DNA from 2 places in the Polaromonas sp. P3_B1 genome. Region 2 is predicted to be linked to the other one. Evidence: riboswitches for the same ligand, from Rfam matches in the RefSeq annotation. Region 2 holds a riboswitch; the other holds the start of a gene.

Region 1 (7,111 bases), on a different contig from region 2:
GGGTGCGGAAAATGGCCCAGACGTCTTCAGGCGCCTGGAAGTATTCGCGCCGGTCATTGGGGAGGTGCTGCAGCCGCACCAGGTTCCATGACTGCAGCTCCTTGAGCCCCATGCTGACGTTGGAGCGCGAAAACGCCAGCGCCTCGCCGATGTCGTCGGCATTCAGGGCCCGGGGAGACACATACAACAGGGCATAAATCTGCCCCACGGTGCGGTTGATGCCCCAGCGGCTGCCCATTTCACCGAAATGCAGGACAAAACGCTGGGTCAGGGGAGGAAGATTCATGGCGCCGGGCCTCTTTGATTTATTGAATTTTCAGGAATTACTGAAATTCTAATAAATTGAGGCGATTCGCGCCTATGGGCTTTATTGACCCTACCGGCCAGCGGGATGCACTGGCATCGGGCCTTCGCACGTGCTCACCCTCAGTCGGGTCACCGCTACTGGCAAGCCGGGCGCAAGCTAGGCATACTGGCCCGCCCCATCCACAACACCTCAAAAAGGATTCCATGCGCCACACCACCACCGCCCTCGGCTTTGCCGTCACCCTGGCCTTTGTGGCCGGAATCGCGTTGTCACCGTTGGCCCAACGCGCCTTGCCCGATGCACATGCGCAGGCAGCGCCTCTGGCGCCGGCGATGATTGACCTCGCGGCACTCAAGCACGGCGACATTCCCGCCACCCCCAACCCCGAGATGAACGCCAGGGGCCTGGTCATCACCGACAACGCCACCATCGGCATTCAGTCCGGCAACGTGGCAAAACACATTCACCCCAAAACCGACGAGATCCAATACATCATCGAAGGCAGTGGTGCCATGTGGCTGGGCGGCGAGCGCAAGGAATTCAAACCGGGCACGCTGATCATCATTCCCAAGGGCACGGCACATGGCGGTACGCTGGTGACCAGCGGGCCCGTCAAGGCGCTTGCCATCAAGATTCCGCCGCAGCCCAAGGACGACGTGACCTTCGTGAATTAAACAACTGGGCAGGCAGGCCCACAGCCGGTGAAGCGTTTCAGCGTGGAGTACGGGGCGCGGCAGGGCGCCGCCGTACAGGCGGGCGCATCCTGACCGCGGGCGGCGGCGCCACAGCCACCTCGGGCGTGGACTCCGGCACCAGCAGCACCACCTCCTTGAAGCCCATGCCCAGCATGCCCAGCTCCTCGGCCGCGGCGCGGCTCAGGTCGATGATGCGGTTGCCGGCGTAGGGGCCGCGGTCGGTGATGCGCACGTCCACGTCGCGGCCGTTGACCAGGCTGTGCACGCGCACCAGGGTACCGAAGGGCAGCGTGCGGTGGGCGGCGGTGAACTCGCGCATGTCAAAACGCTCGCCGCTCGCAGTGCGCCTGCCGTTAAAGCGCGGGCCGTACCAGGAGGCGGTGCCGCGCTGGAACTCGCGCGGCACTTCACCGCCCAGCAGTTCGGGGCGGGGCCGCTCGGTCAGGGATACGGGTGCCGGCACTTCATCAACGGCCTGGCCGGGCGCGTCATGCTGGGGCGCAGGAGCGGGCCGGGGCGAGACCGGGCGCGGCGCCGGCGATGTGGTCGGCGCCGTCGTGCAAGCCGCCAGCAAGGCGACCAAAGCGATGAAAGCCGCCGCACCGGTGGCACGAAGACCATGGACCACACCCTCGCGCATGGGTGGCCGGGCTCAGGCCCGCTGCAGCCGCCCGATGATTTCAGTCGTCGCCGCGGCCTGGTTCATCGTGTAGAAATGGACGCCGGGCACGCCCGCGGCGTACAGCTGCTCGCACAGGCCGGTGATCACGTCCAGGCCGAAACTCTTGATGGAGGCGGTGTCGTCGCCAAAGCCCTGCAGGCGCAGGCGTATCCAGCGCGGAATCTCGGCGCCGCAGGCGTCGGAAAAGCGCATCAACTGCGTGGAGCTGATGATGGGCATGATGCCCGGCACGATGGGCAGGTCCACGCCCAGGGCCTGCGCATCGTCGACGAAACGGAAATAGGCATCGGCGTTGAAAAAATACTGCGTGATGGCCGAGTCGGCGCCAGCCTTGACCTTTTTGACAAAGGCCTGCAGGTCGGCGTCAGCCGACCGGGCCTGGGGGTGGACTTCGGGGTAGGCCGCCACCTCGATGTGGAAGGCGTCGCCGGTTTCCTCGCGGATAAAGGCCACCAGGTCGCTCGCGTAATGGAACTCGCCGCCGGCGCCGTAGCCGCTGGGCAGGTCGCCGCGCAGCGCCACCAGGCGTTTGACGCCCATGGCCCGCAGCTCGGCCAGCTGTTTGCGCACCGTGGCCTTGGTCGCGCCCACGCAGGAGAAATGGCAGGCCGCGGCCACGCCTTCATCCAGGATTTCCTTCACGGTGCCGAAGGTGCCTTCTTGCGTGGAACCACCCGCGCCGAAGGTGACCGAGCAGAACTCGGGCTTGTGCGCGTACAGCGCCTGGCGCGCCACACGCAGCTTGGCCGCGCCTTCGGGCGTCTTGGGGGGGAAGAATTCAAAGCTCAGGGGCAGGTTCATCTCGAATCTCACTCGTCGTTATCGGTTTTTTTGTCACGCCGCTTGCCGCGCGCCGGCCCGGGCTGGCCGGCATGCGCGAGTTCGGAGTCTTCGTGCGGCGCGCGGGAGGCCCGCAGCTCGGCGCGCGGCACGCGCTTGGCGACCTTGCGCTGCGGCGCGGCCGGCAGCGGCTGGTCTTCGCCGGCCACGTCATCACCCTTGACGGCCTGGATAAAAAATTCGCGGTTGCCGTCGCCGCCTTCAATCGGCGAGTCCAGCCAGGCCTTGACCTCCAGCCCCAGGGCCGCGCAGGCATCACGCAAGCGCTTTTCCACAAACGCGAAGTGCGCCGGGTCGCGCACGATGCCGCCTTTGCCAATCTGGCCGGGCTGCAGCTCGAACTGCGGCTTGACCAGCATCAGCAGGTCGCCGCCGGGCTTGAGCAGGCGCACCACCGCGGGCAGCACCAGCGTGAGCGAGATAAAAGACAGGTCACCAGTCAGGAAGTCGAAGTTCGCTTCAATGGCCGGATCTTCTTCGCCCTCATCTTCATCATCGAAGTCATCACCAAAGTCCATGTCGCCGCTGTCGCCCGCATGGCCGGCCACCAGGTCGGCGGCCGTCATGGAACGCGCATTGAGGCCTTCGATGCAGACCACACGCGGGTCGCCCCGCAGGCTGGCGTGCAGCTGGCCGTGGCCCACGTCCACGCCCACCACTTGCGCGGCGCCGTGCTGCAGCAGGCAATCGGTAAAACCGCCGGTGGACTGGCCGATGTCCAGGCAACGCAAGCCGGTCACGGACAGGCCCGTGGCCTTGAGCGCGCCTTCCAGCTTGAGCCCGCCGCGCGAGATGTACTTGGCTTCGGTGGTGTCCAGCAGCTGCAGCTCCGCGCCTTCCGGAATCTCGTCGCCGTTCTTGGCGACCTTCTTCCAGGGCGCGTCCGCCTCCGCGCGCCATTGCACGCCCGAGGCAATCAGGCGCTGGGCCTGGGAGCGGGTGGCGGCATGGCCGTGGTCGACGAGGAAGAGGTCAGCGCGCATGGTGCTCCGTGGAATGGACCTCTCGCCTGAAACCATCCAGGCGGAGTCCTAGTGTCTTGCTCCCTCTCCCTTTGGGAGAGGGTTGGGGTGAGGGCCAGCGGCCCCAAAAACCCACGAGGGCAAACAGGCGCCGCCAGCCCTCACCCCTGCCCTCTCCCAGGGGGAGAGGGAGGAATACCGCCACTACCAATTAATAGCGGTAGGTATTGGCTTTGTACGGGCCGGCTTTGCTGACACCGATGTACGCAGCCTGCTCATCGCTCAGCTCGGTCAGCACCGCACCGACCTTCTTGAGATGCAGGCGCGCGACCTTTTCGTCGAGGTGCTTGGGCAGCACATAGACCTTGCCGACTTCGTAAGCCTCTTTCTTGGTGAAGAGCTCGATCTGGGCGATGGTCTGGTTGGCGAAGCTGGACGACATCACAAAGCTCGGGTGGCCGGTACCGCAGCCGAGGTTCACAAGGCGGCCCTTGGCCAGCAGGATGATGCGCTTGCCGTCCGGGAAGATCACGTGGTCGACTTGCGGCTTGATCTCTTCCCAGGTGCATTTTTCGAGCGCGGCGACGTCGATTTCGTTGTCGAAGTGGCCGATGTTGCAGACGATGGCCTGGTCTTTCATCGCGGCCATGTGTGCGTAGGTGATGACGTTCTTGTTGCCGGTGGCGGACACAAAGATGTCGGCCTTGTCGGCGGCGTATTCCATGGTCACGACCTTGTAGCCTTCCATCGCGGCCTGCAGGGCGTTGATCGGGTCGATCTCGGTCACCCACACTTGTGCGCTCAGTGCGCGCAGGGCCTGGGCCGAGCCCTTGCCCACGTCGCCGTAGCCGGCGACCACGGCAACCTTGCCGGCGACCATCACGTCGGTGGCGCGCTTGATCGCGTCGACCAGCGATTCGCGGCAGCCGTACAGGTTGTCGAACTTGGACTTGGTGACGGAATCGTTGACGTTGATGGCGCGCAGGGCCAGCGTGCCCTTGGCCGACATTTCATTGAGGCGCAGCACGCCGGTGGTGGTTTCTTCGGTCACGCCGATGATGTTCTTCAGGCGGCGGCTGTACCAGGTCGGGTCTTGAGCGAGCTTGGCCTTGATCGAATTGAACAGGCAGGTTTCTTCTTCGCTGGTGGGCTTGGAGATCAGGCTGGCGTCTTTCTCGGCCTTGGTGCCCAGGTGCATCAGCAGCGTCGCGTCGCCGCCGTCGTCCAGGATCATGTTGGGGCCTTCTTCAGGCGTACCCTTGGCGCCCTTGAATTCAAAGATGCGGTGGGTGTAGTCCCAGTAGTCGGCCAGGGTTTCGCCCTTGATGGCGAACACCGGCGTGCCGGCGGCGGCGATCGCGGCGGCGGCGTGGTCCTGCGTGGAGAAGATGTTGCACGAAGCCCAGCGCACGTCGGCGCCCAGGGCCTGCAGGGTCTCGATCAGCACGCCGGTCTGGATGGTCATGTGCAGCGAGCCGGTGATGCGCGCGCCCTTCAGCGGCTGCGCCTTCGCGAACTCTTCGCGGATGGCCATCAGGCCGGGCATCTCGGTCTGGGCGATGTTCAGTTCCTTGCGGCCCCAGGCGGCAAGCGAAATGTCGGCAATGATGTGGTCGGTGGAAGGCTTCAAGACGGCGCTCATACGGTTCTCCAAAAATCAAACGTAACTGGGCAAAATCGCCACGGGCATGCGGCATTCAAGGGAGGGGGAATTCAGTCATTCACCCGGCTTGAGAGACAGCGCATGCGGGTGAGCGTGGTTGCAATGAAGTCCTGAGCCTGGTCCACGTGGTGTGGCTTGCAACGCTCCTCAGGAAGCAGCCATTGTATCCAAGCTGTCCGCGCTTGCCCAGCCCCATCACAGAAGCCCAGGGCCACCATGCGAAAATTTCACCATGCAAGAACTCCCCCTTTGGCCCGCCGCGCAACGCCGGGCCGTCACCGGCCTCTTTACCGACATCGACGACACACTGACCACCGAGGGGGAAATCACCGCCGATGCGCTTCAGGCTTTGAGTGCCTTGAAGGCCGCCGGGCTCAAGGTGGTGGCGATTACCGGCCGCCCCGTGGGCTGGAGTGAGCCTTTCGCGGCGCGCTGGCCCGTCGATGCCATCGTGGCGGAAAACGGCGCCGTGGCGCTGCTGCCGGATGCCACAGGCGCCGCGCCACGACCGCTGTCCAAGATCTACCAGCAAGATGCGGCGACGCGCAGCGGCAACTTCGCTCGCATGCAGGCCGTGCTGGCACGCATTGAGCGCGAGCTGCCGGGCGTGACCCGCGCCACCGACTCGCCGGGCCGTGAAACCGACATCGCCATTGACCACAGCGAGTTCACCCGGCTCACGGATGAGCAGATCGCCGCCGTCGTGGCGCTCATGAAAAGCGAAGGCATGCATGCCACCGTGAGCAGCATTCACATCAATGGCTGGTACGGCGAGCACAACAAGCTGGAAGGCGCGCGCTGGATTGTTCGCGAGCTCTGGCAGCGGGACCTTGATGCCGAGATCGCGCAATGGGTGTACGTGGGCGATTCCACCAACGACCAGCTGATGTTCAAGGCTTTTGCCAACAGCGTGGGTGTAGCCAACATCGCGCGTTTTGTGCCGCAGCTGGCGCACCTGCCGCGTTATGTGACGCGCGGCGAGCGCGGCGCGGGGTTTACCGAACTCGTCCGCGCGCTGCTGGATTAACCCGGCCCATTCCCGCGGATAGGCTGGGTTCATCAAGCAGAAGCCGCGGAACCTGCTTTGCAGGGCCGCAGGCTTCGTCCCCTGCAAGGGGAGGGGACGCTACACGAAGTGAGCGTCGGAAGGGGTGAGCACCTATCCGCGCCGCACAGAGCCCCACCGCAGCCAGGCACCCAACGCGGCCACCGCCAGCACCAGCGTGGCATAACCCTCCACCGTGGCCGGCAAGCCCAGCGGCGCGATCAACCGGCCGGCCAGCATGGCCGGCACGCTGAAGGCCAGGTAGCTGACGGCATACAGCGCAGAAAACAACTCGGCCCGCTGGTGTGGCTGTGCTATCGGTGCCAGCGTCTGCACCTGCGCGGAGAAGGCCGAGCCGCCACCGAAACCGGCCAGCGCCGTTCCCGCAAAAAACAGCGCCACGGAACGGGTTGCCAGCGACATAGCCACCAGGCCCGCGCCCACGGCGAGCAAGCTCATCCCGACGGCGCTCATGCGCACCGGCGACAGTTTTTTCAGCAAGGTTGGCGACACCGCGCCCAGGCCGAAAAAGGTGGCAATCGCCAGGCCGTTGACGATGCCGTCGTGGATGCCGAAGATTTGCTGCAGCACAGAAGGCACCAGCGACAGGTACAGGCCCGCGAGCGACCACACCGCCAGCATCGTCGGCACGCCGCGCACAAATTCAGAGCGCGCCTGCACCGGCACCGAGACGCGCGGCACCAGTGAAGCCAGTGCGCCGGGGCGCGGCGTGACGCTTTCGGGCAGGAACAGCGTGGCCACCGCACCCACGACGCAGATGGCGGCCAGCACACCGAACACCAGCGGCACCGGATGCAAGGCGAACTTGACGGCGATACCGGTGAGCACCGCGCCCACGGCCAGCCCCGCCAGCGGCGAAACGCTGCCTATCATCGCGCCCAGGCGTTTCTGCGCGG
Region 2 (7,111 bases):
ATCAGCGCGATCAGCGGCGAGATCACTACCGTCACGCCGTGGCCGGCCTGCTGCCGCACGATGGCCGGGATCTGGTAGCACAGCGACTTGCCGCCGCCCGTGGGCATCAGCACCAGCGCGTCGCCGCCGCGCACCACGTGGTCCACGATGGCCTGCTGCGGCCCCCGAAAACTGTCGTAGCCGAAGACCTCGGCCAGCACGTGCAGCGGGGTGGGAGGCGGAGGGGAAGAGACGGGGAGTGAGGACAAGGTCGGAATGGGAGATGAAAACGGGTTGCGCGAAGGCCGGGTAAGCCGGAAAAGCGGGGCCTACATCTGCTCCCAGGGCAGGCCGTCAAAGCGCCAGCCCGAAAGCGTGGAGCGCTGGAACTGCTCGTCGAGCTCGCCTTCGAAACCGTGCACCACATGCTGTACGTCGGTGAAGCCGGCCGCTTCCAGCGCCTTGCCGGCGTCCAGCGTGCGTTTGCCCGATCGGCAGATCAGCAGCACCGGCTGCGCCTTGCCGCTGGCTTCGCGCGCCACGGCTTCGGCGAAATTTTGGGGGTCGGGCTGCAGGTCGGGGTACTCATACCAGGGCACGTTGACCACGCCCGGCGGGCGGCCGACGTACAGCGACTCGATTTCCATGCGCACGTCCACAAACAGCGCGTCGGGATGCGACTGCAGCCAGGACCAGGCTTCTTTGGGTTGAAAGTTTTTCATGATCGGTCGAATACCCCTATTGTGGCCGATGGTGTCTTCGCAACATACGGCGCCTTGCCTTCCTCTCTGTGCGCGTGCGTTTTTTGTGGGCGGTCCGGTGTAAACCCGGCGTGGCCGCCCCGGAGCCTGCCGAAAAAACCGCCGGACCTTAAAATTGGGGCATGAAGCCAATCACCTACACCCGCGGCCAACAACTGCCGGCCATCCTGGAGCAACGCATCGCCATCCTTGACGGCGCTATGGGCACCATGATCCAGCGCTTCAAGCTCAATGAGGCCCAGTACCGCGGCGAGCGCTTCAAGGACTTCCACAAGGACGTCAAGGGCAACAACGAATTGCTGAGCCTCACGCGCCCCGACGTGATCCAGGACATCCACGAGGGCTACCTGGCCGCTGGCGCGGACATGATTGAAACCAACACCTTCGGCGCGACCACGGTGGCCCAGGCCGACTACGACATGGCCGAGCTGGCCGTCGAGATGAATTACGAGTCGGCCCGCATCGCGCGCGCCGCCTGCGACAAGTTCTCCACGCCCGACAAGCCGCGCTTCGTCGTCGGCGCTCTGGGCCCCACGCCCAAGACGGCCAGCATCAGCCCCGACGTGAACGACCCCGGCGCGCGCAACACCAGCTTTGAGGAGCTGCGCAAGGCCTACTACGAACAAACCGAGGCCCTGGTCAAGGGCGGCAGCGACGTGCTGCTGGTCGAGACCATCTTCGACACGCTCAACGCCAAGGCGGCGCTGTTCGCCATCGACGAGTACTTCGACAACTCCGGCGAGCGCCTGCCCCTGATCATCAGCGGCACGGTGACCGACGCTTCGGGCCGCATCCTGAGCGGGCAGACCGTCACCGCCTTCTGGCACAGCGTGCGCCATGCCGCGCCGCTGGCCATAGGCCTCAACTGCGCGCTGGGCGCGACCCTGATGCGCCCCTACATCCAGGAGCTGGCCCGCGTGGCCGGCGACACCTTTATCAGCTGCTACCCCAATGCCGGCCTGCCCAACCCCATGAGCGACACAGGCTTTGACGAGACGCCCGACGTTACCTCGCGCCTGCTGCGCGAATTCGCCGACGAAGGCCTGGTCAACATCGTGGGCGGCTGCTGCGGCACCACGCCGGACCACATAGGGGCGATTGCGCATGCCGTGGCCCCGGTGGCGGCGCGCTCGCGGCAGGGCGGCGCGTTTTACAAAGAAGCCGCCTGAGCTGCCAACCCGGCCGTTCATCTCGTCTTCTGACCCTCTCCTGACGCCGAGGGCTGTGCACCCCTCAGCGCGTCATGTTTAGCGGCTATAGTCGGGACCCGTTTGTCAGGCCGGCTTTTTTCTTTATCCGGCGCTGCGCCCTGCAGCCGCCTGCGGCCGGACACACGCAACATTACAAAGGAAACCTTGAACGTGCGTTCATTCATCAAGATCGCCGCGGCATTCGCCGTGGCCGCCGCAACCCTGTCGGCCCAGGCGCAACTGGCACCGCAAAAGCCGGTCACCATCGTCGTTCCCTATCCGGCCGGCGGCCCGCTGGACAATGCCGCGCACATCCTGGCCGAGAAGCTGCGCCCCCTGCTCAAGACCGAAGTGCTGGTCGACAACCGGCCCGGCTCGGGCGGCAATGTGGGCGCCGCGCTGGTTGCCAAGGCGCCGGCCGACGGCAATACCCTGGTGATGGGCGCGGTGGCCACCCATGCCATCAACCCCTGGCTGTATCCCAACATGCCTTATGACGCGCTCAAGGACTTCACGCCCATCACGCTGGTGGCCCGTGTGCCCAATGTGCTGGTCATGAACGCCGAAACGGCCAAACGCCTGAACATCAAGGACACCAAGGACCTGATCGCCTACGCGCGCAAGAACCCCGGCCGGCTGAACTACGCCTCCGGCGGCAACGGCAGCGCCGGCCACCTCGCCGGCGAACTGTTCAAGAGCCTGGCCAAGATCAGCATCGTGCACCTGCCTTCCAGCGGCTCGGCCCAGGCGCAGGCCGGCCTGCTGTCCGGCCAGGCCGACCTGATGTTCGACAACCTGGCCTCGGCCAGCGCCAACATCAAGTCGGGCAAGCTGGTGGCCTTCGGTGTGACCACCATCAACCGCTCCAGCAGCTTCACAGAGATCCCCACCATCAACGACGTGGTGCCGGGTTTCCACATCAGCACCTGGTTCGGCATCTTCGGTCCGGCCAACCTGCCCAAGGCCACGACGGACCAGCTGCAAAAGGCTTTTGCCGCCGCGCTCAACACGCCTGACACGGCCGAAAAGTTTGCGCGCATGAGCGCTACGCCCAGCCCCATGACCTCGGCGGACTTTGCTTATATGGTCATGAAAGAGCATGCCGATTACGGCCGCCTGATCAAGGTTGCCAAGATCAAGCTGGATTGAGCAGGCACGCCATTTCCCGGACATTCGTGCCGGGAAATGGCGCAATGGGACTTGAGCCCTTAAAATAGCGGCAACCCAAGGAGCGTTGCAGCGGACCCCAGCGTCCGTCAGGCTTGGGTTACGGGCTGCCCTTCCGGCGCTGCCCGCGGCAACGACGCTCACCTTGGCCTTAAGGTGAGTCCGTGTCCGAAACCGAAAATTCCGTCCCTGTTCCCCCCATGAAGCTGTCCGGCCTGGAGCCGGTCGACATAGGCGCGGGCACCCTGTTCGTCAACATCGGCGAGCGTACCAACGTCACCGGCTCCAAGGCCTTCGCCCGGATGATTCTGAACGGCGAATACGAGCAGGCCCTGGCCGTCGCCCGCCAGCAGGTGGAAAACGGCGCGCAGATCATCGACATCAACATGGACGAGGCCATGCTGGACAGCCAGGCCGCCATGGTGCGCTTCCTGAATCTGATCGCCAGCGAACCCGACATCGCCCGTGTGCCCATCATGATCGACAGCTCCAAGTGGAGCGTCATCGAAGCCGGCCTGCGCTGCATCCAGGGCAAGGGCATCGTCAACTCGATCTCGATGAAAGAAGGGCTGGAACCCTTCAAGCACCAGGCCAAGCTGCTCAAGCGCTACGGCGCGGCGGCCGTGGTGATGGCCTTCGACGAAACAGGCCAGGCCGACACCTACGAGCGCAAGATCGAGATCTGCGAGCGCGCCTACCGCGTGCTGGTCGACGAGCTCGACTTCCCGCCCGAAGACATCATTTTCGACCCCAACATCTTCGCGATCGCCACCGGCATCGAGGAGCACAACAACTACGCGGTCGACTTCATCAACGCCACGCGCTGGATCAAGCAGAACCTGCCCGGCGCCAAGGTCTCGGGCGGCGTGTCCAACGTGTCCTTCAGCTTCCGCGGCAACGACCCGGTGCGCGAAGCCATCCACACCGTGTTCCTCTACCACGCGATCCAGGCCGGCATGGACATGGGCATCGTCAACGCCGGCATGGTCGGCGTGTATGACGACCTGGACCCGGTGCTGCGCGAGCGCGTTGAGGACGTGGTGCTCAACCGCACGCCGGTCTACAAGCCGGGCGAGCCCGAACTCACGCCCAGCGAACGCTTGATCGAAGTCGCCGAAACCGCGAAAAGCGGCGCCAAGGACGACAGCAAGAAAAACGAATGGCGCGCCCTGCCGGTGCGTCAGCGCCTGTCGCATGCGCTGGTCCACGGCATGAACGAGTTCATCACCGAAGACACCGAGGAGATGTACCGCGAAATCCTCGCGGAAGGCGGCCGGCCGCTGCACGTCATCGAAGGCCCGCTGATGGACGGCATGAACGTGGTCGGCGACCTGTTCGGCCAGGGCAAGATGTTCCTGCCCCAGGTGGTCAAGAGCGCCCGCGTGATGAAGCAGGCCGTGGCGCACCTGCTGCCCTACATCGAGGCTGAAAAGCTGCAGCTGGAAGCCGCCGGCGGCGACGTCAAGACCAAGGGCAAGATCATCATCGCCACCGTCAAGGGCGACGTGCACGACATCGGCAAGAACATCGTCACCGTGGTCCTGCAGTGCAACAACTTCGAAGTCGTCAACATGGGCGTGATGGTGCCTTGCCACGAAATCCTGGCGCGCGCCAAGGTCGAGGGCGCCGACATCGTCGGGCTGTCCGGCCTGATCACGCCCAGCCTGGAAGAAATGCAGTACGTGGCCGCCGAGATGCAGAAAGACGAGCATTTCCGCATCAAGAAGATCCCGCTGCTCATAGGCGGCGCCACCACCAGCCGGGTGCACACGGCTGTCAAGATCTCGCCGCACTACGAAGGACCGGTGGTGTATGTGCCCGACGCCTCCCGCAGCGTCAGCGTGGCGCAAAGCCTGCTGTCCGAGCAGGCGGCCAAATACATCGACGAGCTCTACGCCGACTACGACAAGGTGCGCACCCAGCACGCCAACAAAAAGCAGGTGCCGATGTGGCCGCTGGCCAAGGCGCGTGCCAACGCCACCCCACTGGACTGGGCCGGCTACACGCCGCCGGTGCCCAAGTTCACAGGCCGGCGCGTATTCAAGAACTTCGACCTGGCCGAGCTCGCGCACTACATCGACTGGGGCCCTTTCTTCCAGACCTGGGACCTGGCCGGCCCCTTCCCGGCCATCCTCAAGGACGAGGTAGTGGGCACCGAGGCCGTGCGCGTGTACGGCGACGCGCAGCGCATGCTCAAGCGCCTCATCGAGGGCCGCTGGCTTACGGCCAACGGTGTGATGGCGCTCTACCCCGCCAACAGCGTGGGCGACGACATCGAGATCTACACCGACGAGACGCGCAGCGAAGTCGCCATGACCTGGTACGGCCTGCGCCAGCAGACTGAAAAAACCGCCATCGACGGCGTGATGCGGCCCAGCCGCTGCCTGGCCGATTTTGTCGCGCCCAAGGGCGTTCCCGACTACATCGGCCTCTTTGCCGTGACCGCCGGCATAGGCGCCGAGAAGAAGGAAAAGTATTTCCTCGACGACCACGACGACTACTCGTCCATCATGCTCAAGGCGCTGGCCGACCGCCTGGCCGAGGCTTTTGCCGAAAGCCTGCACCAGCGCGTGCGCAAGGACCTGTGGGGCTACGTACCCGCCGAGTCGCTGGACAGCGAGGCGCTGATCGCCGAAAAATACCAGGGCATACGCCCGGCCCCCGGCTACCCGGCCTGCCCGGACCACAGTGTCAAGAAGGAGATGTTCGAGCTGCTCAAGGCCGCCGAGATCGGAATGGCCCTGACCGAAAGCCTGGCCATGACCCCGGCGGCCAGCGTCAGCGGCTTTTACCTGAGCCACCCGCAAAGCACTTATTTCAACGTCGGCAAGATAGGCGACGACCAGCTGCAGGACCTGGCGCAGCGGCGCGGCCTCAAGGCGGACGAGTTGCAGCGCCTGCTGGCGCCCAATCTCTAGAGCTGCTCAAAAACCCTCCTGGAACAACAACTTCCAGGATGGCCGCGGCCATTCGCGTTTACGGCGACTTTGCCGCAGAATAAGCGGCGTTTACATAAATACACAGCCGCTTGCCAAAGCGTGTTTACTTTCACGGCATGGGAAACGTTGAACAAGCGATCTGATCTCACTTGAGGGAATTGCCATGAACACATCCACTGAAAACCTCCAGCCCGGCCAGCAGGCCTCCTCGGCCAGCAAGCCCTTGTGGGCCGCCGTCGGCATTCTGGGCGTCGCCGTCCTGGCCATGGGCGGCACCATGATTTACCAGATGCGCAACCCGGTCAGCGCCACGCCGCCGGTGGCGCTGGCCACCCCGCAGGCAGCGCCGCAAGCGGCCGCGCCCCTGGCCGCGGCCAGCAGCAGCGCCAGCGCCGCGGACGACCTGGCCGAGAAACCGGCCGCGGCCCCCGCCAAACCCGCTCCCGTTCCCGCCAAGAAGGTGGCCAAGCCCACGCCCAAGCCGGCACCCGCGCCCAGCTACGCCGGTATTTCCCCCGCTCCCGGCCCTGCGCCTGCACCGGTTCCGGTTGTAGCCGTCTGCCATGTGTGCGGCGCCGTTGAATCGGTTACCCCGGTGGAGCGCTCCACCAAACCTGCCGGTGTCGGCGCCGGCGCTGTTGCCGGTGGCGTGCTGGGTGCCGTACTCGGCAACCAGATCGGCCATGGCGGCGGCCGCACCGCGGCCACCATCCTGGGCGCAGTCGGCGGCGGTTTTGCCGGTAACGCGATCGAAGGCCATATGCGCAAGGAAACCGTTTACCAGGTCGGTGTGCGCATGGAAGATGGTTCGCAGCGTGTCGTGGAAGTGGCGCGCGCGCCCAGCGTGGGCAGCCGCGTGACGGTCGAAGGCAATGTGCTGCGCACCGGTGACGGCGCCGTCTATGGCCCCAAGCCGCCGCCCGCGCCCGTGGCCGCACAGCCCGCTGAGCCTGCCCCTTACTACAGCCGCTGATCCATCCACAGAAAAGCCCCGCAGCAGCCCTGTTGCGGGGCTTTTTTACGTCCGCTCTCCAGGGGCCTTGGCGCTATGATGACCGGCCCATCACAAGGAGGA

The links. Region 2 has a riboswitch for S-adenosylhomocysteine ahead of metH (methionine synthase). Riboswitches for the same ligand answer to the same signal wherever they lie in the genome.
Region 1: another riboswitch for S-adenosylhomocysteine. It lies ahead of ahcY (adenosylhomocysteinase); the one in region 2 lies ahead of metH (methionine synthase).

The regions. Positions count from the first base shown of each region.
Region 1 is NZ_JBFUGK010000032.1:47,575-54,685, reverse strand. Features, by position in the region: gene AC1DXS_RS17940 (GbsR/MarR family transcriptional regulator) at 1-286, opposite strand, end outside; gene AC1DXS_RS17935 (cupin domain-containing protein) at 511-981, shown strand; gene AC1DXS_RS17930 (septal ring lytic transglycosylase RlpA family protein) at 1,019-1,642, opposite strand; gene metF (methylenetetrahydrofolate reductase [NAD(P)H]) at 1,655-2,485, opposite strand; gene AC1DXS_RS17920 (TlyA family RNA methyltransferase) at 2,494-3,507, opposite strand; gene ahcY (adenosylhomocysteinase) at 3,698-5,128, opposite strand; S-adenosyl-L-homocysteine riboswitch at 5,232-5,304, opposite strand; gene AC1DXS_RS17910 (HAD-IIB family hydrolase) at 5,382-6,176, shown strand; gene AC1DXS_RS17905 (MFS transporter) at 6,309-7,111, opposite strand, start outside.
Region 2 is NZ_JBFUGK010000003.1:90,649-97,759, reverse strand. Features, by position in the region: gene recQ (DNA helicase RecQ) at 1-248, opposite strand, end outside; gene AC1DXS_RS02925 (rhodanese-like domain-containing protein) at 309-701, opposite strand; gene AC1DXS_RS02920 (homocysteine S-methyltransferase family protein) at 863-1,909, shown strand; gene AC1DXS_RS02915 (Bug family tripartite tricarboxylate transporter substrate binding protein) at 2,102-3,079, shown strand; S-adenosyl-L-homocysteine riboswitch at 3,151-3,246, shown strand; gene metH (methionine synthase) at 3,262-6,015, shown strand; gene AC1DXS_RS02905 (glycine zipper 2TM domain-containing protein) at 6,200-7,009, shown strand.